DNA from 4 places in the Micromonospora sp. NPDC051924 genome. Region 1 is predicted to be linked to each of the others. Evidence: riboswitches for the same ligand, from Rfam matches in the RefSeq annotation. Region 1 holds a riboswitch; each other region holds the start of a gene.
What was found. Region 1 has a riboswitch for cyclic di-AMP ahead of ACZ6S5_RS20075 (coiled-coil domain-containing protein). Riboswitches for the same ligand answer to the same signal wherever they lie in the genome.
Positions count from the first base shown of each region.

Region 2: it holds a riboswitch for cyclic di-AMP, as region 1 does, so the genes downstream of both, ACZ6S5_RS03210 (transglycosylase family protein) here and ACZ6S5_RS20075 (coiled-coil domain-containing protein) in region 1, are expected to answer to the same signal.
Region 3: it holds a riboswitch for cyclic di-AMP, as region 1 does, so the genes downstream of both, ACZ6S5_RS19430 (C39 family peptidase) here and ACZ6S5_RS20075 (coiled-coil domain-containing protein) in region 1, are expected to answer to the same signal.
Region 4: it holds a riboswitch for cyclic di-AMP, as region 1 does, so the genes downstream of both, ACZ6S5_RS23435 (coiled-coil domain-containing protein) here and ACZ6S5_RS20075 (coiled-coil domain-containing protein) in region 1, are expected to answer to the same signal.

Region 1 is NZ_JBVJJA010000024.1:71,631-78,991, forward strand. Features, by position in the region: gene ACZ6S5_RS20065 (helix-turn-helix transcriptional regulator) at 1-190, opposite strand, end outside; gene ACZ6S5_RS20070 (carbonic anhydrase) at 407-1,084, shown strand; gene ACZ6S5_RS20075 (coiled-coil domain-containing protein) at 1,154-2,170, opposite strand; cyclic di-AMP (ydaO/yuaA leader) riboswitch at 2,176-2,306, opposite strand; gene ACZ6S5_RS20080 (YibE/F family protein) at 2,461-3,771, opposite strand; gene ACZ6S5_RS20085 (hypothetical protein) at 3,970-4,488, shown strand; gene ACZ6S5_RS20090 (DUF305 domain-containing protein) at 4,575-5,207, shown strand; gene ACZ6S5_RS20095 (SHOCT domain-containing protein) at 5,265-5,552, opposite strand; gene ACZ6S5_RS20100 (metal-sensitive transcriptional regulator) at 5,625-5,924, opposite strand; gene ACZ6S5_RS20105 (heavy-metal-associated domain-containing protein) at 6,078-6,287, shown strand; gene ACZ6S5_RS20110 (hypothetical protein) at 6,323-7,285, shown strand; gene ACZ6S5_RS20115 (heavy metal translocating P-type ATPase) at 7,300-7,361, shown strand, end outside.
Region 2 is NZ_JBVJJA010000003.1:142,937-150,297, forward strand. Features, by position in the region: gene ACZ6S5_RS03200 (helix-turn-helix domain-containing protein) at 1-511, opposite strand, end outside; gene ACZ6S5_RS03205 (MFS transporter) at 672-2,108, shown strand; gene ACZ6S5_RS03210 (transglycosylase family protein) at 2,208-2,861, opposite strand; cyclic di-AMP (ydaO/yuaA leader) riboswitch at 2,863-3,035, opposite strand; gene ACZ6S5_RS03215 (glycoside hydrolase family 3 protein) at 3,222-5,051, opposite strand; gene ACZ6S5_RS03220 (LLM class flavin-dependent oxidoreductase) at 5,220-6,788, shown strand; gene ACZ6S5_RS03225 (winged helix-turn-helix transcriptional regulator) at 6,863-7,333, shown strand.
Region 3 is NZ_JBVJJA010000023.1:61,627-68,987, reverse strand. Features, by position in the region: gene ACZ6S5_RS19450 (polysaccharide pyruvyl transferase family protein) at 1-755, opposite strand, end outside; gene ACZ6S5_RS19445 (acyltransferase family protein) at 936-2,114, shown strand; gene ACZ6S5_RS19440 (hypothetical protein) at 2,358-2,714, shown strand; gene ACZ6S5_RS19435 (hypothetical protein) at 2,869-3,654, shown strand; cyclic di-AMP (ydaO/yuaA leader) riboswitch at 3,942-4,082, shown strand; gene ACZ6S5_RS19430 (C39 family peptidase) at 4,278-5,111, shown strand; gene ACZ6S5_RS19425 (alpha/beta fold hydrolase) at 5,230-5,982, shown strand; gene ACZ6S5_RS19420 (GyrI-like domain-containing protein) at 6,031-6,648, opposite strand; gene ACZ6S5_RS19415 (class I SAM-dependent methyltransferase) at 6,665-7,300, opposite strand.
Region 4 is NZ_JBVJJA010000031.1:63,808-71,168, forward strand. Features, by position in the region: gene ACZ6S5_RS23410 (STAS domain-containing protein) at 1-227, shown strand, start outside; gene surE (5'/3'-nucleotidase SurE) at 353-1,174, opposite strand; gene ACZ6S5_RS23420 (1-phosphofructokinase family hexose kinase) at 1,171-2,151, opposite strand; gene ACZ6S5_RS23425 (SRPBCC family protein) at 2,316-2,771, shown strand; gene ACZ6S5_RS23430 (hypothetical protein) at 2,773-3,285, opposite strand; gene ACZ6S5_RS23435 (coiled-coil domain-containing protein) at 3,392-4,459, opposite strand; cyclic di-AMP (ydaO/yuaA leader) riboswitch at 4,465-4,596, opposite strand; gene ACZ6S5_RS23440 (cation diffusion facilitator family transporter) at 4,741-5,655, opposite strand; gene ACZ6S5_RS23445 (HelD family protein) at 5,763-7,361, opposite strand, start outside.

The DNA of each region.
Region 1 (7,361 bases):
AGCCGCCGGCCTCCAGGTCCGCGACGATCGCCTGGGCGGCGCGTTCGGTCACCCCCACCTCGTCGGCCACGTCGCGCAGCCGGGCGGTGGGGTTGCGCGCGATCGCCAGCAGCACGTGCCCGTGGTTGGTGAGGAAGGTCCAGTTCCGGGGGCTCCCGTTCCCGCCCGCTGTCGTCGCCATGGTGGCCATGGTATGGCCCGGCGTGGCGTCGGCCGCCCCTGGCCCGGTCCCGAAACGCGCCGGCGGGCCCCGAACCTGTGGCCGCCCGGCCCGCCGTCAAGTGTGGTTCAACGCACGAAACGTGCTTCGTGTAAACCTTGACGCGCCTTCTGCTGCGTGTGACGGTGGTCGGCGAGGCCGCCTCCGCCGTCGGCCGGGTCGACCAGGTCGTAGGAAGGCACTGCATTGACGCCGACCACTCCGGAACAGGCACTCGCGGAGCTGTCCGCCGGTAACCGCAGGTTCGTCACCGGCGCCCCCCGCCATCCCAATCAGGATGCCGGCCACCGCGCCGCCGTCGCCGACGGCCAGCACCCGTTCGCGGTGATCGTCGGCTGCTCCGACTCCCGGCTCGCCGCCGAGATCATCTTCGACCGGGGCCTCGGCGACCTCTTCGTGGTCCGTACCGCCGGGCACACCGTCGGGCCCGAGGTGCTCGGCAGCGTCGAGTACGCGGTCACCGTCCTCGGCACCCCGCTGGTCGTGGTGCTCGGCCACGACTCCTGCGGCGCGGTGCAGGCCGCCCGCGAGTCGGTGCGCACCGGCACGTCCGCCGCCGGGCACCTCGGCGCGCTGGTGGACGCCGTCGCCCCCAGCCTGCTGCGGGCCGCCCGGGAGGGCGTCGAGGACGTCGACGGCATCGTCGACATCCACATCGCGCAGACCGTGGAGGCCATGCTGGCCCGCTCCGCCGTACTCGCCGAGCGGGTGTCCGCCGGGCGGTGCGGGGTGGTCGGCATGTCGTACCGGCTCAGCGCGGGCGAGGTGCGGACGGTGGCCGAGGTACCGGCCCGCACGCCGACCCCGACGCTGCCCGGCCCGGCCGCGGCCACGGACCCGGCGCCCACCACCGTCGCCGGCTGAACCGATACCGGAAACGCCACAGGGGCCGTCCCGCACGTGCGGGACGGCCCCTGCCGGTGCACGAGGTCGCTACAGCAGCGACATGTGCACGTGGTCGGTGTGGTTGGATGGTCCGCTGTACGACTTCCAACCGGTCGCCGGGAACCAGATCTGCCGGTTCCAGATCACGTAGTAGATGCCCAGCCGGTCGGCGTTGCGGATGAGGAAGGCGGCGACGTTGTTGCCGTACATCCGCGTGTCGTTGTTGTGCCAGGGAGAGAAGCCGCTCTTCTGCAGCGACCAGTCGCAGGCCCGGCCCTTCGGATGCTCCCACGGCCCACCGGAGCGGTAGCAGCCCGCGAAGCGATTGAAGCCGGCCCGTCGCACTTCCTTGTACGCGTGCAGCGTGCGCGGGGTGACGCAGCCGGAGGTGGTCGGGTCGTTCTCGCTGCACGACTCCGGCTTCCAGTCGCCGTCGGCCGTCCGACCGGGCCCCATCCGGGCAACCGGGGAGGTGGCCGAGACCAGACCGCCGGTGAAGCCGATGCCGCCGACCAACTTCAGTGCCTTCTCCGTCTCGGCCTTCTCGCGGGCCATCACGTTGGTCTGCTTCTGCTGCTCGCGCACCTCGGCGTCGAGGGCGAGCTTCGCCTGCTCGGCGCGGTTCTTCGCCGCGTTGACCTCGGCGAGCTTCTGCGCGTTCACCATGTTCAGCTCGTCCAGCGCGGCGGCCCGGCGGACGAACGAGTCGGGCGTGTTGCTCTCCAGCAGCATGGTCATCGCACCCAGCCGGCCGGTCCGGTAGGACTGCGCCGCGATCGCGGTGACCTGCGGGCTCAGCGCGTCGAGTTGCTGCTGCGCCGCCCGGACCTCCAGGGCCAGCTGGAGCTGGCGCTTCTTCGACTTCTCCAGCTTGTTCTTCGCCTGGAGGTAGTTCTTGTTCGCCTGGGCGATGGCGTCGGTGATGAGGAGGTCGCCGTCCTCCTCGTGCTCCGCGGGCGCGGGGTTGGTCGGCGCGGCCAGCGCCGGGGCGGGCCCGGCGAGGACGGCGCACGCGGCGAACACGGCCACCAGGGGTGTCAACCAGCGGCGCAGGGGTGCCGTCAACAGTGTTCCCTTCCGTCGACCGCCGACCGGGTTAGCTGCCGGGTTCGGGACGGAAGTGGCCCCTACCGCTGGCGCGGATTCACCCCAGGTACCTGGTTCCCCGGCTCGCCCGTGGGCGATTGGGCGGTGGCACCGCTGGCGCCGCTGCGCGCCTTCGGCGGTGACCGGGAGCGAGGTTACCCGAGAGTGCGTGCGGGGTTCTACGTCCGGAAGCCGACCAGAAGCCCTATTTCGTCGTGGCCCTGCGTGACCAGCGTCGCGTTTGAAATCGGTGGTCACGCTGCGGAGTGTCACCATGCCGGCTCCGTGGTCCTTTCCGGCCCGTGCCGCTCCCCGAGCGCCGCCAGGACGTCGTGCCGCGCCGCCGGCGGACGCGGCGTCACCGGCCCGCCCGGTCCGGCCGGCGTGCTGGCGGTCCCACCCCGGCCGGCGGTGGTGACCATCGCGGCCAGCCCGGTGGTCAGCGGTACGGCGGCGATCAGGCCGAGCGTGGCCACCGCGCTGCGGACGATCTCCTGGGCCATGAACTCACTGGTGAGGATCTCGCCGACCGGCCGGGAGTCGGCGACGAGCAGGAGCAGCAGCGGGAGCGACGCGCCCGCGTACGCCAGCACGATGGTGTTGACCGTGGACGCGATGTGCGCCCGGCCCACCCGGGTGGCCGCCCGGTAGAGCTGGCGCCGGGACAGCCCCGGGTTGGCGTGCGCCAGTTCGGTGACCGTGGCCGCCTGGGTGACCGTGACGTCGTCCAGCACGCCCAGCGAGCCGATGATGATGCCGGCGAGCAGCAGCCCGTGCAGGTCGACGTCCCGCTGGAACATGGAGAGCGTGGTGGCGTCCTCGCTGCCGAAGCCGGTGAGGTGGGTGGCCGCGGTGGCCAACGTGCCGAGGACCCCGGTGAGCACCAGGCTGCCCAGGGTGCCGAGGACCGCCACCGAGGTCTGCGCGGTGATGCCGTGCGTGAGGTAGAGCACCACGAACATGATCAGCGCGGCGCCGACGATAGCGACCAGCAGCGGCGGCTGGCCGGCGCCGATCCCGGGGAGCACGAAGCCGAGCAGGACGGCGAAGCTGGCGACCAGACCGCCCAGCGCGGCCAGCCCGCGCCAGCGGCCGAAGGCCACGATGGCGACGGCGAAGAGCACGGCCAGCCAGACCAGCGGCGTACCCCGCTGGTGCTCGGCGATGTTGTAGCTCTTCGTCGCCGGGTCGGCCGGGTCCGTCAGCTCGACCAGGATGATCCTGTCGCCGACCTCGACCCGGGGCGCGCCCGGCCCGGACGGGACCGGTGCCTCGACCTGGTGGCCGGCGTCCGGCCCCTGCTCGGCGGCGACGGTGACCGTGCCGCACGGACCCTCGGACCCGCCCGGACCACCCTCCGGGGTCTCCGGCGTCACCGGGCAGGGCTCGGTCACCACCCGGGTCACCGTGCCCTGGTAGCGCGGCAGGTCCGGGCCGCTCGCCGGCTCCCGGGTGTCGCGGGGCCAGAGCACCAGCGCGGCGATCACCGTGATCGCGAAGAGCGGCACCACCGTGGCGACGAGCAGTCGCCGCACGCCCGGCGGGGCGGACGGTGCGGGACGAGTGTGGTCGGCGCCCATCGCGAGTCTCCCAACGATTCACAGCGGGATAGGTGTCACCCGATCGGTCGGTTCGCCGGCCGGGGGGTGCCCGCGGGGTGACGCAGGCCCGGGTCGTCGCCCGGAATGGTAGTCAGCGGGACCCGCCGCGCGGCCGACGCGGGACGGGGCCGGCGGTTCCTCCCGGGCCGCCCGGCGCCACCCGCTACCGTGGTTGCCGTGGCGACGGAGGCGGCGGCGACCGGACGGTGGGTCCGGCTCCTGCTGCTGCTCTGCACCCTGGTCGGGCTGACCGCGATGCACACCCTTGGCCACGGCACGCACACCTCGGCCGACCACGGCACGGAGGACGGGACCGGCCACCACCTGGCGGCGCCTGCGGCCCTCGCCGAACTGGCAGCGCCCGCGGCTCTCGCCGGCCCGGCAGCTCATTCGGCCCTCGCCGCCATGGCGGACCTCCCGGTCCTCACCGGTACGGCCCCGGACTGCCCGGGTGATGCCTGCCACCTGCGTGCCCTGCCGCTCGGCGACCTCGGTGGCCATCCGTCCGGCTGGGACGTGTGCCTGGCGGTGCTCGGCGCGTTCGCCGTCGCACTGCTGGTCGCCGTGCTGCTCGGAGCCCGGTGGGCCGCCGGCCCGACCGTCGGTGGACCGCTCCGGCTCGCCGCCGGGCCGCGCGCCCCGCCGGTCCGGCCGTACGGACTACGCCTCGCCACGGTGTCGGTGCTGCGCAGATAGGAGCGTCCGACGCGGGTTCACCGGAGCACCGGCGTCCCGCGTCCCCGCCCGCTGCCTACGTTCCGACACCGAAAGGCTCTTCCACCGTGTTCACTCGTACCCTCGCGCGTCGGGCCGCCCTGGCCGGCGCGACCGCCACCGCCGCCCTCGTCCTCACCGCCTGCGGCGGCAACTCGACGTCCGGTTCCGGCCACGACATGCCGGGCATGGGCGGCACCGGCACGCCCGCCGCCGGGGCCTCGGCCTCGTTCGGAAACGCGGACGTGATGTTCGCCCAGATGATGATCCCGCACCACCAGCAGGCCGTGCAGATGGCGGAGCTGGCCGAGAGCCGGGCCGCCGACCCGGAGCTGAAGAAGCTGGCCGCGCAGATCAAGGGCGCCCAGGCGCCGGAGATCGCCACCATGACGGGCTGGCTCACCGCCTGGGGCCGGCCGGCCCCGTCGGCGAGCGCCGGGCACGGCATGCCGGGGATGGATCACGGCATGCCCGGGATGATGTCCGACGCCGACATGACGAAGCTCGCCGCGGCGTCCGGCACGGACTTCGACAAGCAGTTCCTGACCATGATGATCGCCCACCACGAGGGCGCGATCACCATGGCGAAGGACGAGCTGGCCCAGGGCGCCAACCCGGACGCCAAGGCGCTGGCCCAGCAGATCGTCACCGCTCAGCAGGGTGAGATCGACACCATGCGGAAGATGCTCGACCGGCTCTGAGCCGAAGCGCGCCGGGTGCCGGGGTCGTCCGCGACCCGGGCACCCGGCGTCGGCCGGTCAGGCGAGGCCGGCGCGGCGGCGGCGGTACTCCTCCTCGTCGATCTCGCCGCGGGCGTACCGCTCGTCGAGGACGCGCCGGGCCGAGGAGGGGGTGTTCCCGGTGCGGTCCCGCTCGGTGAGGCGGATCACCAGCCACACCAGCCCGACCAGCACCACCAGCCCCAGCAGGGACCAGATCCACATCCAGCCCATCATCGGGCCGTTCCACATCATCTGGCCGCCCTCCCGTCTGTACCCGAGGGTCGGCCGGTCCGGCGCGAGGGTGGCGCCGGCCCCGGTCGCCATCTTGAACGTACGCTGACGGCGGCTCGTCCGGGCCGGGTCGGTCGACCCGACGCCGGGGGACGGAAGTCCTGGTCAGCCGCGCTTCATCAGCCGGCCGACGGCGGCCATCATCTCGGTCGCCATCTCGTCGGCGCGCCCCTCGGCGGCGCCCTCGTGCATGCAGTGTCGGGCGTGCCCGTCGAGCAGGCCGAGTCCGACCTTGTCCAGGGCGGCCTGGATGGCGGAGATCTGGGTCAGCACGTCGATGCAGTAGCGGTCGTCCTCGACCATCTTCTCGATGCCGCGGACCTGGCCCTCGATACGGCGGAGCCGCGCGAGCAGCTGGTCCTTGCTGGCGGTGTAGCCCCGGGTCGGGGTCGTCGGTGCGGTCATGACGTCCAGGATAGCGTACCCCTCGGGGGTATGGTACGGTCGCATCTGTCGCCGATACCCCCACCGGGTATTGGCAACGGCGAGAGTGGCAGCCGTCTCTCCACCTCTTACCCCTGGGGGGTATAAGATGAGGGCGGCAGGAAGGGAGTAGCGATGGTCAACACCACCTATCAGGTGCAGGGCATGACCTGCGGGCACTGCGTCAACTCGGTCAGCACCGAGGTCGGCGCCCTCGCGGGCGTCACCGACGTGCAGGTGGACCTGGCCTCCGGCCAGGTCACCGTCACCAGCGAGAGCCCGTTGGACACGGACGCCGTCCGCGCCGCCGTGGACGAGGCCGGTTACGACCTCGTCGGGGCGTGACGGGTCCGAAGACCCGAAGGAACCGAGGTACCACGATGAACACGGCGACTAAGCTGAGCGGCTTCGCCCTCGGCCTCGCGGCGGTGTTCGGCGCGGCGTACGGGGCCGGTCACCTGGCCGGCCCCGTCACCCCCGCCGCCGAGACCCGCCACGACGCCACCGCACCCGACCACGACTCCGCCGACGCCGGCCACGCGAGCGGCGACGCCGCCGGCCACCTGCCCGGCGGGCTGCTCGTCTCCGACCGCGGCTACACCCTGCAACCGATTACCGCCCCGGCCGGCGAGTTCGCCTTCCGGATCACCGGCCCGGACGGCCGGCCGGTCACCCGCTTCGACGTGGCGCACGACAAGCGCATGCACCTGATCGTCGCCCGCCGCGACCTGTCCGGCTTCCGGCACGTTCACCCGGACCTGGCCGCCGACGGCACCTGGCGGGTCGCCTCGCCGCTCGCCGGGCCGGGCGCCTGGCGGGCGTTCGCCGACTTCACTCCGACCGGCGGGGAGCCGCTGACCCTCGGGGTCGACGTCACCGTCCCCGGCGCGCTCGCCGAGCGGCCGCTGCCGGCACCCGCCACCAGCACCACCGTCGACGGCTACACGGTCACCCTGACCGGCGCCCCGCAGCCCGGCCGGTCCAGCCGGCTCACCCTGACCGTCAGCCGGGACGGGCGGCCGGTCACCGACCTCCAGCCCTACCTCGGGGCGTACGGGCACCTGGTGGCGCTGCGCCAGGGCGATCTGGCGTACCTGCACGTGCACCCGGAGGGCGCGCCCGGCGACGGGCGGACCCCGGCCGGCCCGGCGGTCACCTTCGCCGCCGAGGTGCCCTCGGCCGGGGCGTACCGCCTCTACCTGGACTTCCGGCACGGCGACGCGGTGCACACCGCGGAGTTCACCGTGGTGGTGGGCGACGTTCCGCCGCCGGCCGCGCCGACCACCACCACCGCACCGACCCCGGACGCCGGCCACGGCACCCCGGGTCACGGACACAACTGACAGGAGGTGCCGCGATGACCTCGACCGCGAAGTCGTTGCCGGTCGCGCCGAATCGGATCGAACTCGCGATCGGCGG
Region 2 (7,361 bases), on a different contig from region 1:
CGAGAAAGAGCATCCGGGTCAGGTTGGGCCGGTCCACGGGCCGGTCCGGGGCGTCGAGGTCGAGGTGACCGGCGAGGAGCCGATGCGCCAGAGGGTTCCAGGCCAGCACTTCGGTACGCCGGCCGAGCACCAGCGCCGGCACCTCGGTCATCGCCGCGATCAACTGCCGCACGCCCCGGCCGGCGGTGTCGGGACGCGCCGACCGGCGCCGCCGGCCGGGCCGGGGCCGGGCCAGGTCGTGCAGGTGGGCGAGCTCGTCGTCGGTGAGCCGCAGGGCCCGGGCCAGCGCCTCGATGACCGCGTCCGACGCGTTGGCACTCTGCCCCTGCTCCAGCCGCGTGTAGTAGGTGACGCTGACGCCGGCCAGTTGGGCCAGCTCCTCCCGCCGCAACCCGGGGACCCGTCGGGCGCCGTACGAGACGACGCCGACGTCTTCAGGGGTGAGCCGGGCGCGCCGGCTGCGCAGGAATTCGCCGAGGTCCCCGGCGCCCGGGCGGTGCGGTGCGGTCATCGCCCCATCCTGCCCGGTCCGGCACCCCGTTGCCTGTCCCTGCCGGTGACAGGCAGCCGCAGACCAGGCAGGGCAGGGTGCTGGCCGGCCACGCCGGCCGGACCGACGGTGGTCCCGGGTCGTCCCGTGGACGTCCCGTCGACCGCAAGAAAGGACCTCGATGACCCGTCTGGATTCCCCCGCCGTCACGCCGCGCCCGGCGCCGACCCGGCGTGCCGGGCTCGCGCTGGCCGTGCTGCTCACCGCGAGCTTCACCCTCGCCGTGGACTTCTCCATCCTGACCGTCGCGCTTCCGGTGATCGGCCGGGAGGTCGGGTTCGGGCTGGACACGCTGCAGTGGATCGGCACGTCGTTCGCGCTCTGCGCGGCCGGTTTCACGCTGCTGTTCGGGCGGGTCGCGGACCTGTTCGGCCGGCGCCGGCTGTTCCTCGCCGGGATCGCGGTGCTCGGCCTCTCGTCGCTGGTCGGCGGTCTTGCCACCGGTCCCGGCGTGCTGATCGCGGCGCGGGTCGCCCAGGGCCTGGCCACCGCAGCGGTCACCCCGGCCGCGTTGTCACTGCTGACCACCACGTTCCCGGAAGGTCCGGCCCGGGACCGGGCGCTCGGCCTCAACGGGGCGCTGATGGCCGCCGGCTTCACCACCGGGGCGATCCTCGGCGGCCTGCTGACCGACCTGCTGAGCTGGCGGTGGGCGTTCTTCGTCAACGCGGTGGTGGCGGCCGCGGTGCTGGCCGTGGCCCCGCTGGTGGTGGCCGAGAGCCGGCCACCCCGGCGGCCCCGGCTCGACCTGCCCGGCTCGTTCACCGTCACCGGTGGGTTGCTGGCGTTCGTGTACGGGCTGACGGCCGCCGGTGAACACGGGTGGACCGACCGACGAGCCTTGGCGGCGCTCGCCGTGGGGGCCGTGCTGCTGGTCGCGTTCGGGGCGGTGGAGCGGCGGGCCGCCGCGCCGCTGGTACCCGCCGCGGTGCTGCGCCGCCCGACCGTACGCTGGGGCAACCTCCTCGGGCTGCTCGCCTTCGCCACCGAGACGTCCCTGGTGTTCCTGCTCACCCTCTATCTGCAGCGAGTGCTCGGGCTTCCGCCGCTGGTCGCCGGCGGTTCCTTCGCCGTCCTCGGCATCGGCACCGTGCTCGGCGGCGTGCTGGGGCCACGGCTGGTGGCCGCCTGGGGGGGCCGGCGAACGATCGTGGCCGGTTTCCTGGCTCAGGCCGCCGCGACCGCGCCGCTGCTCCTGCTCGGTGCGGACCGGGGGTGGATGCTGCTGCTGCTCGTCGCCACGTTCGTCGGTGGGGTCGCCAACCTGGTGGTGATCGTCGGCTTCATGGTGACGGCGACATCCGGCCTGCCCGACGGCGAGCAGGGGCTGGCGACCGGCATCGCCACGCTCAGCCAGCAGGTGGGCATCACCGTCGGTATCCCGGTGATGTCCGCGGTGCTGGCCGCGGTGGTGCACGGCCTGGGCACCGACGGCGGGGCGGTGCTCCACGGCGTCACCGCCGCCATCGCCGCGAACGCCGGCGGGTGTCTGCTCGGCGCCGGGCTCGCCGCGTTCCTGCTGCCCGGGCCCGCGTCGGGCCTGGCGGAGACGGGCTGAGCGAGGCACCGGGTCAGTGCGCGAGACGCGGAACGCCCGACCGGTTGCCCGGTCGGGCGTTCCGCGCGGATCCGCCGGGAGGCCGGATTCCGTGGTGCCTCAGCGCAGGCGCAGCTTCTGGCCCGGGAAGATCAGCCCCGGGTCGGCACCGACCACGCGCTTGTTGCGCTCGTACAGCGCCTGCCAGCCGCCGACGAGGTGGTGCGCGTCGGCGATCTCGGACAGGGTGTCACCGGGCTTGACGACGTAGGTGCCGCCGGTGCTCGGGGTGGTGGAGCGGTGCTTGCGGGTGGCCGGCCGGTCACCCCGGAAGGACCGGTCCTTGGTGGCCTTCCTGGTCGACTTCTTCGACCCACCGTCCGACTTGGACGAGTAGTGCTTGGACGAGCCGCCCTTCTTGCCGCACACCGGCCAGGCGCCGATGCCCTGCCCGTCGAGGACCTTCTCGGCGATGGCGATCTGCTCGCTGCGGCTGGCCAGGTCGGCGCGGGCGGCGTACGTCTGACCGCCGTAGCCGTTCCAGGTGCTCTTGGAGAACTGGAGGCCGCCGTAGTAGCCGTTGCCGGTGTTGATGTGCCAGTTGCCGCCGGACTCGCACTGGGCGATGGCGTCCCAGTTGACGCTGGAGGCGCTGGCCGGTGCGGCCGGGCCGAGGATGGCGGCGGCGCCGGTGGCGGCGCCGACGACGAGCGCCCCGACGGCGAGGCGACGCTGCGTGGTCCGTCGGTGACGAGCGACGTGTTCACTTGCCATGTTGGGTTTCCTCCACGCCGACGAGGTGAGCTGTCGGGTTCGGGCCGAGGAGCCCGGCCGCCGATGGCGGCTTCACCCCGAGGTGTCGAGCACCGAGGAACGTGTGGGTCCCCCGCTCCCGCCGTGAGGTCCAGGTACCGCCGGGCCGGTGGCGGGATTAGGCGTTACCGGCCCGTGGTGTCCGCGATCGCGAACGGATACGACGTTAGGAACCCTTTCGGACGAATGCCCACTTCTTGTGAAGTTCTTCACCCGGCCGAGCGACGACGTCACGGCTCGGGTTGCGCGCGGAACCGGCGTGGCGTACACGCGGGCTCATCACCCACAGTGACCGTCCACGCCGGTCCCGTACGCGTCCCTTCAGTACGTCAGGCCGTAGCCCTGCGGGAAGAGCGGCACCTGCCCGTCGCCGGCGTTGATGGGCTGCTGGCTGACCGAGTTCATCCAGGTCATCGGCAGTTTGCCGGTGGGTGCGTACCCGCCGAAGAGGACGTCGGCGACGCCGGCGCCCTCGGTGCCGGGCAGCCAGGAGGCCAGCAGCGCGTCCCACCTGGGCAGTTCGGCCGAGATGTCCATCGGCCGGCCGGAGACCAGCACCACGATCACCGGCACGCCGGCGTTGCGCAGCGTCGAAATAGTGCGCAGGTCCTCACGGTCCAGGCTCATGCTGCCGGTCCGGTCGCCCTGCCCCTCGGCGTACGGTGTCTCGCCGACCACCGCGATCGCGGCCCGGTAGGTCCCGTCGATGCCGGTGCCGCGCTGGTTGTAGGTGACCGTGGTGGTCGGCCCGACGGCGGCGCGGATGCCCTGGAGGATGGTGGTGCCGGGGGTGATGTTGCCCGACGAGCCCTGCCAGGAGATGGTCCAACCGCCGCTCTGGTTGCCGATGTTGTCGGCGTTCTTGCCGGCCACGAAGATCTTGTTGTTGTCCCGGGCCAGCGGCAGGACGCCGCCGCTGTTCTTCAGCAGCACCTGGGACTGGCGCACGGCCTGCCGGGCAAGGCCCCGGTGGGCCGCGTTGCCCACCGTCGGGGTCCAGCTCCGGTCGGTGTACGGGCGCTCGAAGAGCCCCAGTTCGAACTTCTTCGTGAGGATGCGGCGGTTGGCATCGTCGATCCGGCTCATCGGCACGTGCCCGTTCTGCACCTCGGCGCGCAGGGTGCTGATGAAGCTCTTCCAGGCGGTGGGCACCATCACCATGTCGATGCCGGCGTTGATCGCGGTGCTCACCTCGGCGGCGGTGAAGCCGGCGCTGCCGTCGATCTGGTCGATGCCGTTCCAGTCGGAGACGACGAAGCCGGAGAAGCCGAGCTCTCCCTTGAGGACGGTGGTGATCAGGTACTGGTGGCCGTGCAGTTTCACGCCGTTCCAGCTGCTGTAGGAGATCATCACCGCGCCGACCCCGCGCTGGACCGCGGCCTGGAACGGGGGCAGGTGGATGGCCCGCAGGTCGGCCTCACTGAGCTGGGTGTTCCCCTGGTCGTCGCCGCCGGTGGTGCCGCCGTCGCCGACGTAGTGCTTGGCGGTGGCGAGCACCGAGGTGGGGCCGCCGAGGGTGCTGCCCTGCAGGCCGGTGATGAGGGTCGACAGGTTGGACGGCAGGTCGGGGGTCTCGCCGAAGGACTCGTAGGTGCGCCCCCACCGGTCGTTGCGGGCGACGCAGAGGCAGGGGGCGAAGTCCCAGTCCACGCCGGTGCCGGTGATCTCCTCGGCGACGGCCTGGCCGATCTGCTGCACCAGGGCCGCGTCGCGGGTGGCACCGAGCCCGATGTTGTGCGGGAAGATCGTCGCCCCGTACACGTTGTTGTGGCCGTGCACGGCGTCCACCCCGTAGATCATCGGGATGCCGAGCGGGGTGGCGACGGCGGCGCGCTGGAAGCCGTCGTACATGTCGGCCCAGGAGGTGGCGGTGTTCGGCGAGGGCGCCGAACCGCCGCCGGAGAGGATCGAGCCGAGCCGGTAGGTGGTCAGGTCGCTCGTGGTGACCGAACCGCGCTCGGCCTGGGTCATCTGGCCGATCTTCTCGTCCAGGGTCATCCGGGCGAGCAGGTCGGCGACGCGGGTGGCGACGGGCAGCGTCGGGTCCTGGTAGGGCAGGCCGGCGGCGGAGGCCCGGGCGGGCGCGGTCAGGGCGGTGAACGCGACGAGGAGCAGGACGAGCGGGAGGGGACGGTGGCGGTGACGGATCACGGGTCGCTCCTTCCGGAGGAACGCTGAGGCCGTTGACCGGACCCTACGCCCGCACGCATCGACTGTGAACAATCCTTGCAGGTTCCGGAACCGCCGGGCGGGCCGGCGCCGGAGCGGACTACCGTGGCGGAGGTTCGCGCAAGATCGGACGAGGTGGCGAAGACGGACATGACCGACCACGGACACGAGCTGCTCTTCGGCGGCTTCCTCACCCCCACCGCCGGGCGACCGGAGCAGGTGGTGGCGCTGGCCAAGCTCTGCGAGCAGGCCGGCCTCGACCTGGTCACCTTCCAGGACCACCCGTACCAGCCGGGGTTCCTGGACACCTGGACGCTGATGTCGTTCGTGGCCGCGGCGACCAGCCGGGTCCGACTGGCCGGCAACGTGCTGAACCTGCCGCTGCGCCAGCCGGTGGTCCTCGCCCGCAGCGTGGCCAGCCTCGACCTGCTCACCGGCGGCCGGGTGGAGCTGGGGCTGGGCGCCGGCGCGTTCTGGGAGGCGATCGAGGCGGTCGGCGGGCGGCGGCTCAGCCCCGGGCAGGCGGTGGACGCCCTGGACGAGGCGATCCGGGTGATCCGCGAGGTGTGGGACACCGGCCGGCGCGGCATGGTCCGGGTCGAGGGCGAGCACTACCGGGTGGTCGGGGCGAAGCGCGGACCCGCGCCGGCGCACCCGGTCGGGATCTGGGTCGGCGCGTACAAGCCGCGGATGCTGCGGCTGGTCGGGCGGGCGGCGGACGGCTGGCTGCCGTCGCTGGCGTACCTGCCGAAGGGACCGGCGGAGCTGCCGGCCCTCAACGCGCTGGTCGACGAGGGCGCGGCGGCCGCCGGCCGGGACCCGGCGGCGGTGCGGCGGCTGCTCAACGTCAACGGCACGTTCACCCGCTCCGCGACCGGCTTCCTGAAAGGGCCGCCCGAGCAGTGGGTGGAGGAGCTGGCCGGGCTGGCCCTGGACCACGGGATCTCCACCTTCATCCTCGGCAGCGACGAGCCCCGGGCCATCCAGCTGTTCGGCCAGGAGATCGCGCCCGCGGTGCGCGAGCTGGTCGCCGCCGAACGCACCACGCCCGGCAGCCGGGCCCGCGCCGTACAGGAGGAGCGGGCGGCGGTCCAGGCCGGCGGGTCCACCGGCCTCGCGGTCACCCCCACCCCCGATCCGGGGGTACGGCTGAGCGCGCGCCGGCTCTGGGACGAGTCCACCCGGCCCGCGTCCCCGCCCGCGCCGGCCGGGCACGTCTACACCCCGCACGGGCAGGCCGCCGGGCAGCACCTGGTGGACGTGCACGACCACCTGCGTCAGGAGCTGCATCAGCTGCGTGACCTGCTCGAACAGGTCAGACGCGGGGCGGTCTCCGCCGGGGCGGCCCGGGCGGCGCTGCACGAGATGACCATGCGGCAGAACAACTGGACGCTGGGCGCGTACTGCGCCGCGTACTGCACGGTGGTGACGCAGCACCACGGCCTGGAGGACAACTCGATCTTCCCGCACCTGCGCCGCTCGGACGCCGGGCTGGGGCCGGTGCTGGACCGGCTGGCCGAGGAGCACGTGGTGATCCACGAGGTGGTCGAGGGCGTGGACCGGGCCCTGGTGAACCTGATCCGGCAGCCGGGCGACTTCACCGAGCTCCAGGAGGCGGTGGACCTGCTCACCGACACCCTGCTGTCGCACCTGTCCTGGGAGGAGCGGGTGATCGTCGAGCCCCTGGCCCGGTTCGGCTTCTACACCGGCCAGCTCTGAGCGGCTTATTCCCGGCCGGGACGTGAGAAAGCTGGCTTTGCTCGCCCTAAGTCAGCTCGGGTAGCGTCACCGGCATGACGGACTTCCTCGCCCAGCGCGACACCTGGTCGACCGCCAACTGCTCGATCGCCCGGGCGCTCGACGTGGTCGGCAACCGGACCACGCTGCTCCTGCTGCGCGAGGCCTCGTTCGGCACCCGCCGGTTCGACGACTTCGCCCGCCGGGCCGGGGTCAGCGAGCCGGTCGCCGCCGCCCGGCTCAAACAGCTCGTCGCCGACGGACTGCTGGAGCGGCGGCCCTACCGGGAGCCCGGCCAGCGCACCCGGGACGAGTACCTGCTCACCCCGAAGGGCCGGGACCTGCTGCCGGTGCTCGCCGCCCTGCGCCAGTGGGGCGACGCGTACGCCGTCGACGAGCCGTCGGTCCGGGTGGCGCACCACGACTGCGGGGCGCCCGTGCAGGTGGCGCTGCGCTGCGAAGCCGGGCACGACGTGCCGCCCGGCGAGGTGGACGTGCTGCCCGGCCCGGGCCTGCTTCCCACCTGATCCACCCTTCCCTGCCACACCCTCAGGA
Region 3 (7,361 bases), on a different contig from region 1:
GGATGGGTGCTGTGCACCGGCATGGCGCTGCTCTTGCCCCGGTGCTCCAGGGCGTCCCCGTAGAGCAGGGTGCCCAGGGTCCGCAGGTCCTGCGGGAGGTAGCGCAGGTTCGGGTAGCGCTCGTGGTGGGCCGTGACGATCTTGGCCATCGACTTGACGTACGGCGAGATGGTCAGGGCGACCCGGTCCTCCCGGTCCAGCGCCGCCTTGCCCTTCTCGATGCGCAGGCTGTCGCCGTGCAGGAACATCGACGGGCAGCCGATCTGCTCGACCGCCGAGAAGCCGAGCGCGCGCAGGTAGTCCTCGGTGACCTCGCCGCGTACGCCGATGGTGTGCGAGCGGTCCAGCACCGCCCGGCAGAAGGCCTTCACCGCGTCGTCGATCGGCCGCAGGTACTCCCGGTCGCCGTGCACGTTCGTCTGCGCGCCGACGCCGAGCACCACCACCGGTATCTTCAGCTTCTCGATCATCCGGGTCATCGACTGGAGTCGGTCGACGTAGCTGCGCCGGAACGCGTTGGCCAGCGGCACCACGAAGACGTCGTACCGCTCGTTGAGCTCCCGCGGGTCGTACGAGTCGGCCCGGAACTCGGTCGGGGTGATCTCCGCGGTCGAGGTGGCGAGCAACTTGTGGGCCGCGTGGCCGAAGACCAGGTTGCCGTTGTTGTCGCCGATCCAGTTCCGTTCGAAGGTCTCCTCGGGGCTGACCACGTCGAACGGGCCCTTCCGGGCACGCAGCAGGATCCGCTGGTGCATGGCGGTGTCCACCTCTCGTCCTGGGCACCGTGCGAGCGGCCGGCGGACCGCCCCCCGTGTCGTGCTGAACTGCAAGAAAAACGCAAGAAACAGGGAGTGTAGTGCATCGACACCCCCCGGCGGCTCCCCCGCGCGGATGAGTTTTCCCGGTTCGGACGGCACGCCGGTAGGGTCGCCGGAATGACCGCTGCCCCGCCGCCGGCCCGTCCGGCCCGGCTGCCCTCGCTGACCGGGCTGCGCTGGATCGCCGCCCTGCTGGTCTTCGGCTTCCACGTCGGCACCATGCGGATCATCGCCGAGCCCGACGTCAAGGCGGTGGTGGACAAGGTGTTCGCCCTCGGCCTGTCCGGGGTGGAGTTCTTCTTCGTCCTCAGTGGCTTTGTGCTGGTCTGGTCGTACCGGGACGGCGAGCCCCGGCGGACCTTCCTGCGTCGCCGGCTGGCCAAGATCTACCCGAACCACCTGGTGACGTTCGTGGTGGCGCTGGCCGTCGCGTTCTGGTTCGCCGACCCGGTCCCGCCGTGGGCCGCGCTCGGCAACCTCTTCCTGCTGCAGGCCTGGATCCCGCTCGACGGCTACTTCTACAGCGTCAACAACGTGAGCTGGTCGCTCTCCTGCGAGCTGGCCTTCTACCTCTGCCTGCCGTTCGTGCTGCCGCACCTGCGCCGCGCCCGGACCGGCCTGCTGTGGGCGGCGGTGGTCGCCGCACCCCTGCTCATCCTGGCCCTCTGGCCCGGCCAGCTGCTGGTGCCGGAGGAAGGCCGGTGGTGGTTCACCCAGATCTTCCCGGTCGTCCGGTCGCTGGAGTTCTGGATGGGCGTCGCCGCGGCCGAGCTGATGCGTCGGGGCCGCTGGCGGGGGCCGAACCTGACCGTGGCCAGCCTGCTCTTCGTCGTCACCTGGGCGGTGGCCGCGCAGTGGATCCGCGCCGAGTTCTGGGCGGCCCTGCTCGCGGTCGCGTACCTCCTGGTCATCACCGCCGCCGCGGACGCGGACGTGCGCGGTCGGCGGACGCCGTGGCGGTCCCGCCCGATGGTCTGGCTCGGTGAGGTTTCGTTCGCCTTCTACCTGGTGCACGTCCTGGTGATGCGGACCGTGCTGCGGCTCACCGGCGACTGGGGGGAGGGCCTGCGCGGCTGGTGGGGGCCGCTCTTCGCGCTCGGCTTCCTGCTGGTCAACCTGCTGCTCGCCGCCGCCCTGCACCGGTGGGTGGAGCTACCGATCATGCGCCGACTGGGATCGTCCCGTCGGGTCCGCGCGCGGGCCGCCGCGCCGTCGGTCCCGGCCCCCGCCGGGCCGGTCGCGCTCCCCGCCCCGCCGCGCCCCGTCGAGTACGCCGGCCGGCGCGACCGGGCCTGAGCGGAGCCCGCCGCCGCGCCAAGATGGGCACTGATTCACGGAAAGCGTGGCCATTCCACGCCCGGAGGCCACTCTTTCCGTGAATGAGGCGCCTCGGAACCTGCGTGCGGCGGGGTGATGTCCACAGTGGGCGGTGTGGTGGACGAGGGTGGCGCGACACGCCGTTCGACGGTGCGAGCGTGGCGGCGGCGGCGGTAGGTTGGAGCCGTGCTCCCGATTGCGCTCACCTGTCCCGTGTGGTGGGTGGCGCGCTGGACCGCCCGCATGCTGGCCAGCCTGGCCGTGGTCGTCGCCTTCTCGCTCGGTGCCGCCTCGCTGCCCGTCGGCGCGACCGCGCACGCCGCGCCCCGGCCATCCGGTGTCCCGGCCGAGCACGTCGTCCAGGGCGGTTCCGCCCTTCCCGGCGCCGCCCACCGGTCGGTGATCCGCCGGTCCGACCCCGTCGGACGGACCGTGGGATCGGACCTGGCCGCGACCGTCCCGGCCGGCGTGCCGGCGTCGCCGCAGCGCCCGGTCCGGGTGGTCCCGGTCGACCGGGAGCAGGTCCTGGTCGGGGCGGTCCCGGCGACCGTCGGCTCCCGGGCCCCGCCCGCCCGCTGAACGTCGGGCGGCTCCGGCCCACCCTCGCCGTACCACCGAACCTCACCCCCGCACCCGCCCGGCGGCGGCCCGGCGGCGCATCCCCGACGGTCGCGCCCCGCGCCACCGGCCGTGCGGACCTCTCCACCACGACGTTCCCCGTGAGGTGCCGATCATGGAAAAGACCGTTCTCCACCACTTCCTCACCACCGTTCCCGAGGCCACCGCCATCTGGTCCGCGCTGCTCCTGCTCGCCCTCGGCGTCCTCGCCGTGCTGGTCGCCCGGCCGGAGCGGGACACCCCGCCCGAGGTGGCCCCCGATCCGGCCGCCGAGGAGGCCGCCCGCCGCGCCGACCTGAGCCGGTACGCCGACGAGGTGGCGGTGGCGGCCGCCGGGGCCGCGCAGACCGCCCGCCGCCGCCGCGAGCAGTGGCTCGCCGCCCAGGGCGAGGTCGGGCAGGCCTGGCGGGCGTACGACGAGGCCGAGGTCCTCGCCCGCCGCCTCGCCGGCGCCGCCGCGCTGCCCGAGCCGCGTACACCCCGCACCCCGGCCGAGTACGCGGCCCGGGAGCGCTGGCTGCACCACGCCGCGATGGCGGCGCACTGGCGGGGCGACCTGACCGCCCGGCAGTTGGCCGACGTGCTCGCCCACCGCAACGGCTGGGACCCCCGCCGGCACCCGGCCGGGCAGGAGATCGTCCTGGCCCGGGCGGTACGCGAGCACCGGCGCTCCGGCTGGCGGACCGCCGCCGAGCGGGAGCAGCGGGCGTGGCGGGACGCCGAGTTGGCCGCCGACGCGGCTCGCGTCCTGGCCGCCGAGGCGTACGCGGCCGCCACGGCACTGCGTCCGGGCGTGGTGCCGGCGCGGTCGGCCGAGCCGGTGACCCGGCAGCCCGCTCCGGTGCCGGCCGCCCCGGCCGTGACCACCCGTGCGCGCTGGCGCCCGGCCCGGGTGGGCTGAATCGTTACCCGAATGTGGTGAGCCCCGTCACGGGATGCCCGAAACGGTCATCGGGAACAGCTCGGGCGATCGACTCCCGCAATTCCGGGCCGCTCGCTACCCGATGTCCGATTGTTGCCCGACAGTTCCGACATAACTGCTCGTCCCATTGAGTAACGTCAGTGATCGGCTGTTCCGGTCAGAGTAATGATGTTCGAGGTTTACGCAGGTGGGGACGCTTGGCAGGTGGCGTACCCGCCGGTAGTGTCGGCGCGTCCGGTGCGGTTTTCGATCGCAAGAGGCGACGCCGTGCCGACCCGCTCAATCGTGATCTCACGAACCGGGGACCCAGTGCAACACCGGGGTGAATCCGCGAGCTTCGGCCGCGGTAGGGCGTACTTCCCGCCCGAATCCGTCAGCTAACCCGGTAGGCGGTGTAGGAAGGAGTCCCATCCTCGTGCCGACCACCCCCCGATCCTCTCCCCGCCTCCACGGCGCACCGGTGCCGGCGCTCGCCTGACAGCGTCCAAGCACCCCCGGCAGCCCGGCCACTCCGGGCGCTTCCCTTCCCGCGGCCACCCCGCCCCACGAACGCGCGTGAGTTCCTCCGCGCGGCGGGCGGGCGTGTGCCGCTCCGGCCCCCCGTGGAGGAACACGTGAAGCACCACCTGAAGCGACAGCTGCGCCGCCTCGCGACCGAGCGCCCGTACCAGATCGTCGCCGGCTCGGCCGCGGCGCTCGTCCTGGCCGGCGGCACCGGCGCCGCCCTGGCTGCCACCAACGACTCGCCGGTGCGCCAGCAGCACACCGCCGCCGTCGCCGAGTTGGCCCCGCAGCTGGGTCAGGTCGCCGCCGAGGCCAAGATCGCCGCACCATCGTCGCCGTCCGCTTCGCCGAGCGCGTCGCCCACGGCGAAGGCCAGCACCGCCAAGGCCGACCCGGACGTCACGAAGAAGGCCAAGCCGAAGCCCCCGTCGACCAAGGTCCTCGACTACACCTACGAGGCGCAGACCGCCTACTGGAACTGCGGCCCGGCCGCGGTGCGCAACGCGCTCAGCGCGAGCGGCGTCGAGACCACCCAGGACGCGATGGTCGCCCCGCTGAACGCCGGCGAGAACGGCACCAACTCCGCCGAGGACACCACCCGCGGGCTCAACCAGATGCTCAAGGGCAACCCGTGGCGGACCCACATGATCCCCGGCAGCCCCACCCCGGCCCAGATGGACCAGCTCCAGGCCGACGTGGTCAAGGCCGTCACCGACGGCCGTGGCGTGGTCGCCAACATCGTCGGCGACGCCACCGACACCGACGGCGGCTGGCACTCCTTCTCCGGCGGCCACTACATCGCGGTGGTCGGCTACAAGAACGACGGCCGCACCGTCCGGATCGCCGACTCGGCCGACCCGTCGGTGCCGGCGTACTGGATGAGCACCATCGACCTGGCGAACTGGATGGCCACCCGCGGCTACTCCGCCTGATCGCACCCCGCCCCGTCGGGCCCCGGCTCCCCCCCGAGCCGGGGCCCGACGTCGTCTGTCGGACTCCACGGCCGTCCCGTCTCGCGCGTCGTGTCCGTCCGATGGCACACTGCGCCGTATGGGTGACGCGACGGGTACCCGCCATCTGCTGCTGTTGCACGGCATGGGCGCCACCGGCGAGGTGTGGCTGCCCTGGGCGCCGCTGTTGGAGCGCCGCTGGGCGGGCCGCTGGCTCGCCCCCGACCTGGCCGGCCACGGCTGGTCCCCGCCGCTGCCCGAATACTCCTTCGAAGCCCTCGCCCGCCGGGTGCTGGAGGGGCTCGGCCCGGTCGCCGAACGGCTCGGTGCCCGGGACCGCCTCGTGGTGCTCGGGCACTCCCTCGGCGGAGTGGTGGCGCTGGCCCTGGCGGCGCGGTCCCGGGGGTTGCCGGTGGACGCCGTGGTGGGGCTGGGCATCAAGGTCGTCTGGTCCCCGGCCGAGCTGGCGAAGGCCGGCGAGCTGGCCGGGCGGCCGGTGACCTGGTTCGCCAGCCGGGACGAGGCGGCCCGGCGCTACCTGCGCGTCTCCGGGCTGGCCGGGCTGTTCGCCCCGGACCATCCGGTGGTGGACGCCGGGCTGCGCCGGGAGGACGGCCGCTGGCGGCTGGCCATGGACCCGGCCGCCTTCGCGGTGGGGGAGCCGCGGCTGCCCGCCCTGCTCGCCGCGACCGACGTGCCGGTGCTGCTGGCCCGGGGCGAGCAGGATCCGATGGTGTCCGACGCGCAGCTCAAGGAGCTGGGCGTGCCGGTCGCCACGTTGCCGGGGCTCGGCCACAACGCCCACGTCGAGGACCCGGAGGCGGTGCTCACCCTGCTCGACCCGTACCTGTGAGGACCTGATGCAGTCGCACCTGGCCGAGGTGGAACGCGTGCGTGGTGGTCAGCGACGGGCCACGGGTTGGCGCAGGATGGTCCGCAGCTTCGCCGGCTCGGTCCTCCGCGGGTCGCTGAGATAGATCTCGTGGTGCGGCCCGTTGAACGTGAGGCCGTTGGCCGGCATGAACTCATGGTGGAGGCGCTCGAGCACGGGACCCTCGTCGTCGTACGAGCCGACGTGCAGGGCCTGCACGGACAATCCCTCGGCGTACCGCTCGAACCGTATCTGGTTCGCTGCCGGCAGGTGTTTCTTGGTGGCGGCCAGCCGGACCGCCTCGTCCACCACGTCAGCGGTGATCCACCCAGGCTGTGTGATCATCATGGTCCATCGCCACTCGCCTTTGGCCCGAGTCACGAAGGCGGCCGGATCATCGGCTGACCACAAGCCCTCCAGCGGAGCGACGACATGGTCCCGGCCGAGCCGCTGCTTGCTGGCGAACTTCAGCGCGTACGAAACGGCGTACAACGCTGCCAGCGCATCCTGGTAGGACTTTGACGTGTTGGGGTCGCCCTCGCCGTCGACCATCAGGAACGGCAGCTCGGGCACATCCACGAGCTGGAAGCTGCCGGCGCGGGCGGCATAGAGGTCCTTACGATCCCGCTTGATGTCCGACTTCGCCATGGTCCTCTCCACTCCGCTATGCGGGGTCCGGGCGGCGCAGCGTCAGCGACTGGAACCGGTGGCCGCGACCGACGTCGACGGGGTGGAAGTCCACGACGTCGAACCATGCGGTGGCGAAGCCGAGTAACTGCTCATCGGTGCGCCACGAGAAGAAGCGCGGTGGCACGTACTCGTCGCCGTCGATGGGACCTTCGGCGGTTTCGTTGCCGCCGTACATGCCGGCGAAGAAGAGCCCGCCGGGGCGCAGCACCGCCCGGATCGCCGCCAGGACTGCGGGCAGGTCGTGGTTGGGCACGTGCAGCAGGCAGTTCATCGCGAACACCGCGTCGAACGAGCCGGCCGGGAAGGTCAGGTGCAGGAAGTCCATGACGTGGGCCTCGATGTCCTTGGCCCGGCAGTGCTCGACCATCACCGGCGAGAGGTCAGCCGCGACGACGGCGAAGCCCTCCTGTTGGAAGTAGGCGCTGTCCTGCCCGGTGCCGGCGCCGATCTCCAGCAGCTGCGCGCCCGGCGCCAGCCGGTCACGGAACGCCTGCCGTTCCGCCAGCTTCCACGGCTCCTTGATCAGCCCGTCCCGCTCGGCCGCCCGCGCGTCGTACGCCTCACGCAGCGGGCCGAGCACCTCGTCGTATCGCGCGGTCATGTCGATCATTATCAACGGGACGGACCGGTCGCGTGTCCCGCCGCGACCGCCCCGGCACGACTTTCACCGC
Region 4 (7,361 bases), on a different contig from region 1:
CCCGGATCGAGCTCAACATGCGGTTGGTCACCTTCATCGACTCCGTCGGCATCAGCGCCATGGTGGCCGGTTTCCAGACCTGCGAGGTCAGCGGCGTGAGGCTGGCCGTCACCGAGCCGAGCCGTTTCGTGCACCGGCAGCTCTGGGTCACCGGCCTGCTCGGCCTCTTCGGCGCCCCCGAGCCCTACTTCGCCGACAGCGGCTCCGAGGTTCTCCCCGGCGCCTGACGTCCGCTCGCCGCCCGAGGTCGGTTCGCCGCCGGGATACGGCATGTCGCGCTCTCCCGATCCACCGACGCGACGGTCTGCGCCCCTCCGGGTGGATCATGCCCGGGGGCCGGCAGAGCCGGCGCTCAGTCCCCGAGGCCGGACAGGTCCACGTCGGTGACCTCGGTGACCGCCCGGACCGCGGTGACGGAGGCGTATCCGGCGGCGAGCAGGGCCAGGTCGGTGCCGGGCTGGACCGACTGTCCCGGCTCCTCCAGCGAGGTGCGGACGAAGCCGTGGCCGGTCTCGGCGACCGTCATCTGCACCTGACCGAAGCTGGCCAGCGAGCCCCGGCGTACCCCGCGCAGCCGTCCGTGCGGTAGGTCCGGGGCGTTGACGTTGAGGACGCTCTCCACCGGCCCGGCCAGCAGCCGGGGCAGCAGGTCCAGGGCCACCCGGGCGGCGGTGGGCCAGTGCCGTTCGGCGTCCCGTACCCGCGCGGCGGCGGCCACCGCGGCCCCACCGCTGGCCGCGGTGGCCTCCCCGGCGGAGAGCACGTCCAGCGACACCGCCATCGCCCGGCAGCCGTTGGCGGCGGCGGTGAACGCGGCGCCCACGGTGCCCGAGTGCAGCACCGCCCGGCCCGCGTTGGCGCCCCGGTTGATCCCGGAGAGCACCACCGACGGCGGCGGCCCGAACGCGCCGTGCACCGCGATCAGCGCGATGAAGCCGGGCGAGCCGCCCACCCCGTACGCGGGCACCCCGGGAAGTTCCGGCAGCGGGTGGTCGTGGACCACCACGTGTCCCTCCTGCTCCACCGCGGTCATCGCGGCGCTGGTGCCGCTCGCCTCCTCCAGCGGCGCGGCCACCACCACGTCCAGCCCCCGGTCCAGAGCCGCCTTCGCCAGCGCCTCGATGCCGGGCGCGGCGATGCCGTCGTCGTTGGTCACCAGGACCCGCACCGTCATCGTTCGGCCGCCCGTTCGGCCAGCTCGTCCGGCGTGGTCCGTTCCTGCGGCCGGGTCCCGGCCGGCACCAGCCGGACCCGCTCCACCAACCCGCTGATCGAGTCCAGCCGGCCGGTGCCCAGCCCGTGCCGGGTCACGTTGAGCGCGCCGGCCGCCGCACCGGTGCGGATCGCGGTCCGCACGTCGCCGCCCCGGGCCACCACCGCGGCCACTCCGGCGGTCATCGAGTCGCCCGCGCCGCGCGGGTCGGCCGCCTCCAGTCTCGGCAGCTCCACCTCGAAGACCTCCCCGTCGACCAGGGCCAGCGCGGGCCGCTCCGCCCGGCTCACCACCACGGTCTCCGCGCCGGTGGCGTGCAGGTCGTACATCGCCCGGGTGAGTTCCTGCTCGTCGTCGCCGCCGGCCCGCCCGTCGGCGATCAGCTCCTCGTGGCTGACCTTGAGGAAGAAGACCCCGCTGGCCAGCACCGCGCTGAGGTGCTCGCCGCGCAGGTCCACCACCACCCGGCTGCCGTTGGCGCCCAGGTCGGCGGCGAACCGCCGGTAGAGGTCGGCCGGCACCAGCGCGGGATGGCTCGGCCCGCTGAGCACGCTGACCGGTGCCCGCAACCCCTCGCCGAGGGTGAGGTTGTAGAGCTCGTCCAGCTCGTGCCGGCTCAGCGGGTGGCCGGTCACGTCGACGATCTCCCGCCGGCTGCCGTCCCGACGGTCGTGCACGTACCCGCCGCTGCCGCCGGAGTCGCGGACCACCACCTTCAGCTGCACCCCCTCGCTGACCAGCAGCGGTTCCAGCACCTGGCCGATCTCGCCGCCGAGGCTGGTGCAGAGGGTCACCGGCACGCCGAGGGAGAGGATCATCCGGGCCTGCCAGACCCCCTGCCCGCCCGGATGCAGGTGCAGCTCGGGATGGTCGGCCGGCTGGTCGACGGTGACCGTGAGCCGGGGCGTCGGGGCGAAGACCATCACGTGCGCGCTCATCCGCCGTTCCCGTCCATGCCCGGCCTCCTCGTCGCGCGGTCCCGGCGGGCCGGATTCCCCGCCGGTCCCGCGTCATGCCGCGCGGTGCGGGACCTTCGACCGTTGCCAGGTTGGCCCCGGTACGGGACGATCGTGCGAACCGTCGACGGCGAGGGAGTCCGGGGTTGCTCAGCAGCGACACCTTCAGCTACACCGTGCAGGCCCGCTGCACCCGGGCGGAAGCGTCCGCCCTGCTCAGCGACCTGACCCGGCAGGGCGAGCTGCATCCGCTGATCGTCCGCGTGCGCGAGCTGCCGCCCCGACCCGGCGCCCTGGCCAGCTACGCGATCACCGACCGGCTGGAGCTGGGTCCGCTGCACTTCCCGGTCACCTATCAGGCGGACGTGCTGATCGCGAACGAGGACGAGGTGGTGACCGTGGCCCGGCAGCAGCCGGCCACCACCGTGCGCAACCACACCCGGCTGCGGGACGAGCCCGACGGCGCGGTGCGGATCGACGTGGAGATCACCCTCTCCGCCCCAGCGCCCGTGTTCGGGTACGCCTTCCGGCAGGCCCGTGCCGCCCATCTCGGCCTGGCCAGCCGGCTCGGCGCCACCCTGGAACAGGGGCGCACGGCCTGACTCAGGCGCCCCGCCCGGCCGGCACCGCCCGGCGGGACGCCGGCCCGGTCGCCCGTGGCAGCCGCCCCCACGGCTTGTACGTGGACAGCACCGTGGCGATCAGCAGCAGCGTGGTGGAGACGCTCGGCGCGACGACCAGGTCGACCCGAAGGTGGGTGGAGGCCGCGGCGCCCAGCTCGCCGAGGTGCCGGATCCGGGGGGTCAGCAGCAGGAGCACCAGCCCGAGCATGACGGTGGTGATGCCGAACTTGACCAGCACCCACCGCCAGCGCAGCAGGCCCCAGGGGGTGAGCAGCGCGCTGGCCACCCCGACCAGCCAGACCGCCACGCTGAGCGGTGCGAACAGCCAGGTCACCAGCAGACCGGCGGTCGGGTAGACCATCTCGGGGTCGGCCCCGCGCAGCCCGGCGACGCCCAGGGTGAGCAGCACCAGGTCCGCGCCGAGCCAGCCCATCGAGGTGACCAGGTGGAGGGTCAGCAGGGCCTTGCGCCCGGTGGGGGAGAGTCGGCTCATGCGGCCGATCCTCCGCCGCCGGGTCGCGGGCGTCGTGGGGTCGGGGACGACATCCGGCGTACGTCGCCGGACGTAGGGTGGCCCGCCGCCGGCGGGCCACCCCGGCTCAGTAGACCGACAGGTGCACGTGGTTGGTGTGGTCGCTGGACGGATCGCCGTTCCCGCCGCTGTACGCCTTCCACCCGCTGCTGGGAAGCCAGATCTGCTTGTACCAGATCACGTAGAGCACGGCGAGCGCGTCGGAGTTGCGGATGAAGTAGGCCGCCAGGTTGTTGCCGTACGTCTTGTCGCCGCCGGTGGCCACGCCGCCGAAGCCGTCCTGCTGCGCGGCGAAGTCGCAGGCCCGGCCCTTCGGGTGCTCGCCCGAGCCGCTGGGCCGGTAGCAGGAGACGTACCGGGTGAACCCGGCGGCCTTGGCCTGCTGGAGGGCGTGCAGCGTACGCGGGGTGATGCAGCCGTCGGCGGGCGTCGGGTCGTTGACGCTGCACGACTCCGGCGGCCAGGACCCGTCGGCGTTGCGCGGCGCCGGGGTGGCGGTCGCGGTGGACGTGCCCCGGGTGCCGCTGCCGTCCGTGGCGGCCGCCTTCCGGTTGGCCACCTCCAGGGCCTGCTCGGCCTGCTGCTTGCGCTTGGCCATCACCGCGACCTGCTTGCGCTGCTCCTGGATCTCGCCGTTGAGCGCGACCTGGGTACGGGTGGCCCGGTCCCGGGTGTCGAGCAGCTCGCGCAGCGCCCGGTCCTCATGGGCGGCGACCTGGGACAGCGCGGCGGCCCGGTCGAGGAAGCCCTCCGGGCTGCTGCTGCCGAGCAACGCCTGGGCGGTGCCGAGCCGCCCGCTGCGGTACGCCACCGCGGCGATCTCGCCGACCTTGGCGTCGCGGCTGCCCAGCTCGGCGTTGATCGTGGTGAGCTGGGCGTTGAGCTGCTTCTGCCGGGCGACCGAGCGGTTCAGCGCGGTCCGCGCGTCCAGCCAGCCCTTGCTGGCCGCGTCGAGCTGGGCGCGCAGGGCCGGGGTGCCGCCCTCGTCGTCGCCGGGTGCGGCGGCGAGCAGGCCGGTCGGGGAAGCCGCCGAGGCGGGGGAGACCGGCAGGGTCGCGACGCCGAGGGCGAGCGCCGCGACGAGCAGGGCCGCCAACCGGGCGGCCGTCCGTCGTACAGGTGCCACTGATGGCATTCAGGTGTCCTTCCGTCAACCGCCGACCGGGTTAGCTGACGGGTTCGGGACGGAAGATCCCTACCGCTGACGCGGATGCACCCCAGGTACGTGGTTCCCCGGCTCGCCGTGCTCCGGCGATTAGGCGACGGCCACCCCCGGGCGCCGATGGGCGCCGCCCGGCGGAGGCCGCGACCGAGCCTACCGGCGGTCCGCCGAGCCGACCCGGGTCGCGGGCCGGTCAGTCGGGGTTAAAGCCGGCATAAGTGCACAATAACCACTTGGATTTAAGATTGTCCTAATTACCACTCGACCGACCCGCAGGCGCCGGCGGACGCTCCGGGTTCGATCTGCAACGTGGCGTGGTCGATGCGGAAGTCCTCGTGCAGCGCGGCCCGCGCCGCCGCGAGAACCTCGCCGACCTCCGCGCCGGGGTTCATGGTCAGGTGCGCCGAGGCCACCTCCATGCCGGAGGTGAGGGTCCAGACGTGCAGGTCGTGCACCTCGGCGACGCCGGGCACCGCGGCCAGGCGGTCGTGCACCGCGGTCACCTGGAGATGCTCGGGGGCGGCCTGCACCAGGATCCGTACCGCGGCCCGGCCGAGCCGCCAGGTGCGCGGCAGGATGAACAACCCGATCCCGACCGCGACGAGCGGGTCGGCCCACCACCAGTCGGTCACCGCGATGACCAGGGCCGCGCCGATCACCCCGAGCGAGCCGAGCAGGTCGCCCAGCACCTCCAGGTACGCCCCGCGCAGGTTGATGCTCTCCTCCGCCCCGGAGCGCAGCAGCGCGAAGGCGGCGAGATTGGCGAGCAGGCCCAGCACCGCCACGGCGAGCATCGGGCCGGCGAGGACCTCCGGCGGCCGGCCGAACCGGCGGACCGCCTCGACCAGCACGTAGACGGCGACCGCGCCGAGCAGCACCGCGTTGGCCAGGGCGGCCAGCACCTCCAGCCGGTAGAGCCCGAAGGTGCGCTGCGGGTCGGTGTCGGCCCGGCGGGTGGCGGTGATCGCCGCGAGGGCCATCCCGATCCCGAGCACGTCGGTGAACATGTGCCCGGCGTCGGAGAGCAGGGCCAGCGAGCCGGTGGCGAACGCGGCCACGGCCTCCACCAGCATCAGGGCGGTGAGCAGACCGAACGCGGCCCAGAGCCGACCCCGGTGGCGGTGCGCGGCGTTGGTCACCGCACCGCTGTGGTCATGCCCTGCGCCCACGCCCACACCCTCTCGTCCGTCGGCCCGGCCCGGCTCAATCTATGTTCACATCGCTATGTGTGCAAATGAACGTCGGATGTCCGTCGGCCGCCTCCGTCGGGTCCCGCTCAGCCCACCGGGTCGAGCGTGGTGAGGCGCTGGGTGGCCCGGGAGAGCGCCACGTAGAGGGTCCGCACCCCGGAGCCCGGGTCGGCCCGGATCTCGCTCGGGGCGACCAGCGCCACGCCGTCGTACTCCATGCCCTTGGCCTGGAGGCTGGTCACCACCTGGAGCCGGTTGCCGCCGAGGCCGGCCAGCCAGCCGGCCACCTCGTCCCGGCGGGGCACCGGGGTGATCACCCCGACCGTGCCCTCGACCTCGGCCAGCAGGGCACGGACCGCCGCCATGGTGGCCGGCGCCAGCTCAGCCGGGGGCACCGCCAGCTCGACCGGTTCGACACCGGTGGAGCGGACCGCGGTGGGCAGCGGCAGGTCCGGGTAGAGCCGGCGGATCTCCGCCGCCGCCACCGCGAAGATCTCCGCCGAGTTCCGGTAGTTGGTGGTCAGCTCGTAGCGGTACCGGCGGCGGCGTCCCAGCGCGTGGTCGCGGGCCCGGGTCAGCTCCTGCGGGTCGCCGGTCCAGGCGGTCTGCGCCGGGTCGCCGACCACCGTCCAGGAGGCCAGCCGGCCCCGCCGGCCGATCATCCGCCACTGCATCGGCGACACGTCCTGGGACTCGTCGACCACCACGTGGGCGTAGTCGCGGTAGTCCTCCGGGCGCTCCCGCGCGGCCGCCCGGGCCGCCCGCTGCCGGTCGGCGTACGTGCTCAGCTCGCGGACGCCTCCGGCGAGCTGGAACGGGTCGCGCTTCGGCCGCTGCCGCTGGACCGGCTTGCCCAGCAGCGCGTCCAGCTCGTCCAGGAGCGCCACGTCCGCGATGGTCAGCCCCTCGGTGTCCAGGCTCCGGTACGCCTCGGTCAGCAGCCGGATCTCCGCCCCGGACAGCACCCCGCCGGCGTATCGGCGCAGCCGCTCGGGGCGGGCCAGCCAGCCGAGCACGTGCCGCGGGTGCAGCCGCGGCCACCACCCCTTCAGGAACTCCCGGAACTCCGGGCGCTCGATGATCTCGTCCTCGAACGCGGGCTGCTCCGGCAACCAGCCCACCCGCAGCGTGCGGGCCTGCGCGTAGAGCGCGGCGAGGACGGAGTCGAAGCCCATCCGGCGCACCTCGTTGCGCCGCGCCCCACGGGACAACGCCCGGTCCCGGATCGCGTCCAGCTCGGCCCGCTCCAGCCGGAGCAGCTCACCCCGGTAGAGCAGACGCAGCTCGGTCGGCGCGTCCGGCGCGGCGTCCCGGATCGCACGTTCCAGCACCCGCCGCATCCGCAGCGAACCCTTCACCGCCGCCACCTCGGGCGGGTCGGTGCGGGTCGCCGACATGCCGGGGAAGAGCGAGCCGAGCGAGTGCAGGGTGGCGGTCTCCTCGCCGAGGGAGGGCAGCACCGAGGCGATGTACTCGACGAACACCCCGGACGGGCCGACCACCAGGATGCCGCCGCCGGCGTACCGGGCCCGGTCGGAGTAGAGCAGGTACGCGGCGCGGTGCAGGGCCACCGCCGTCTTGCCGGTGCCCGGGCCGCCCGAGACGATCGTGACGCCGTTGCCAGGGGAGCGGATCGCCTCGTCCTGCTCCCGCTGGATGGTGGCGACGATGTCCCGCATGCCCCG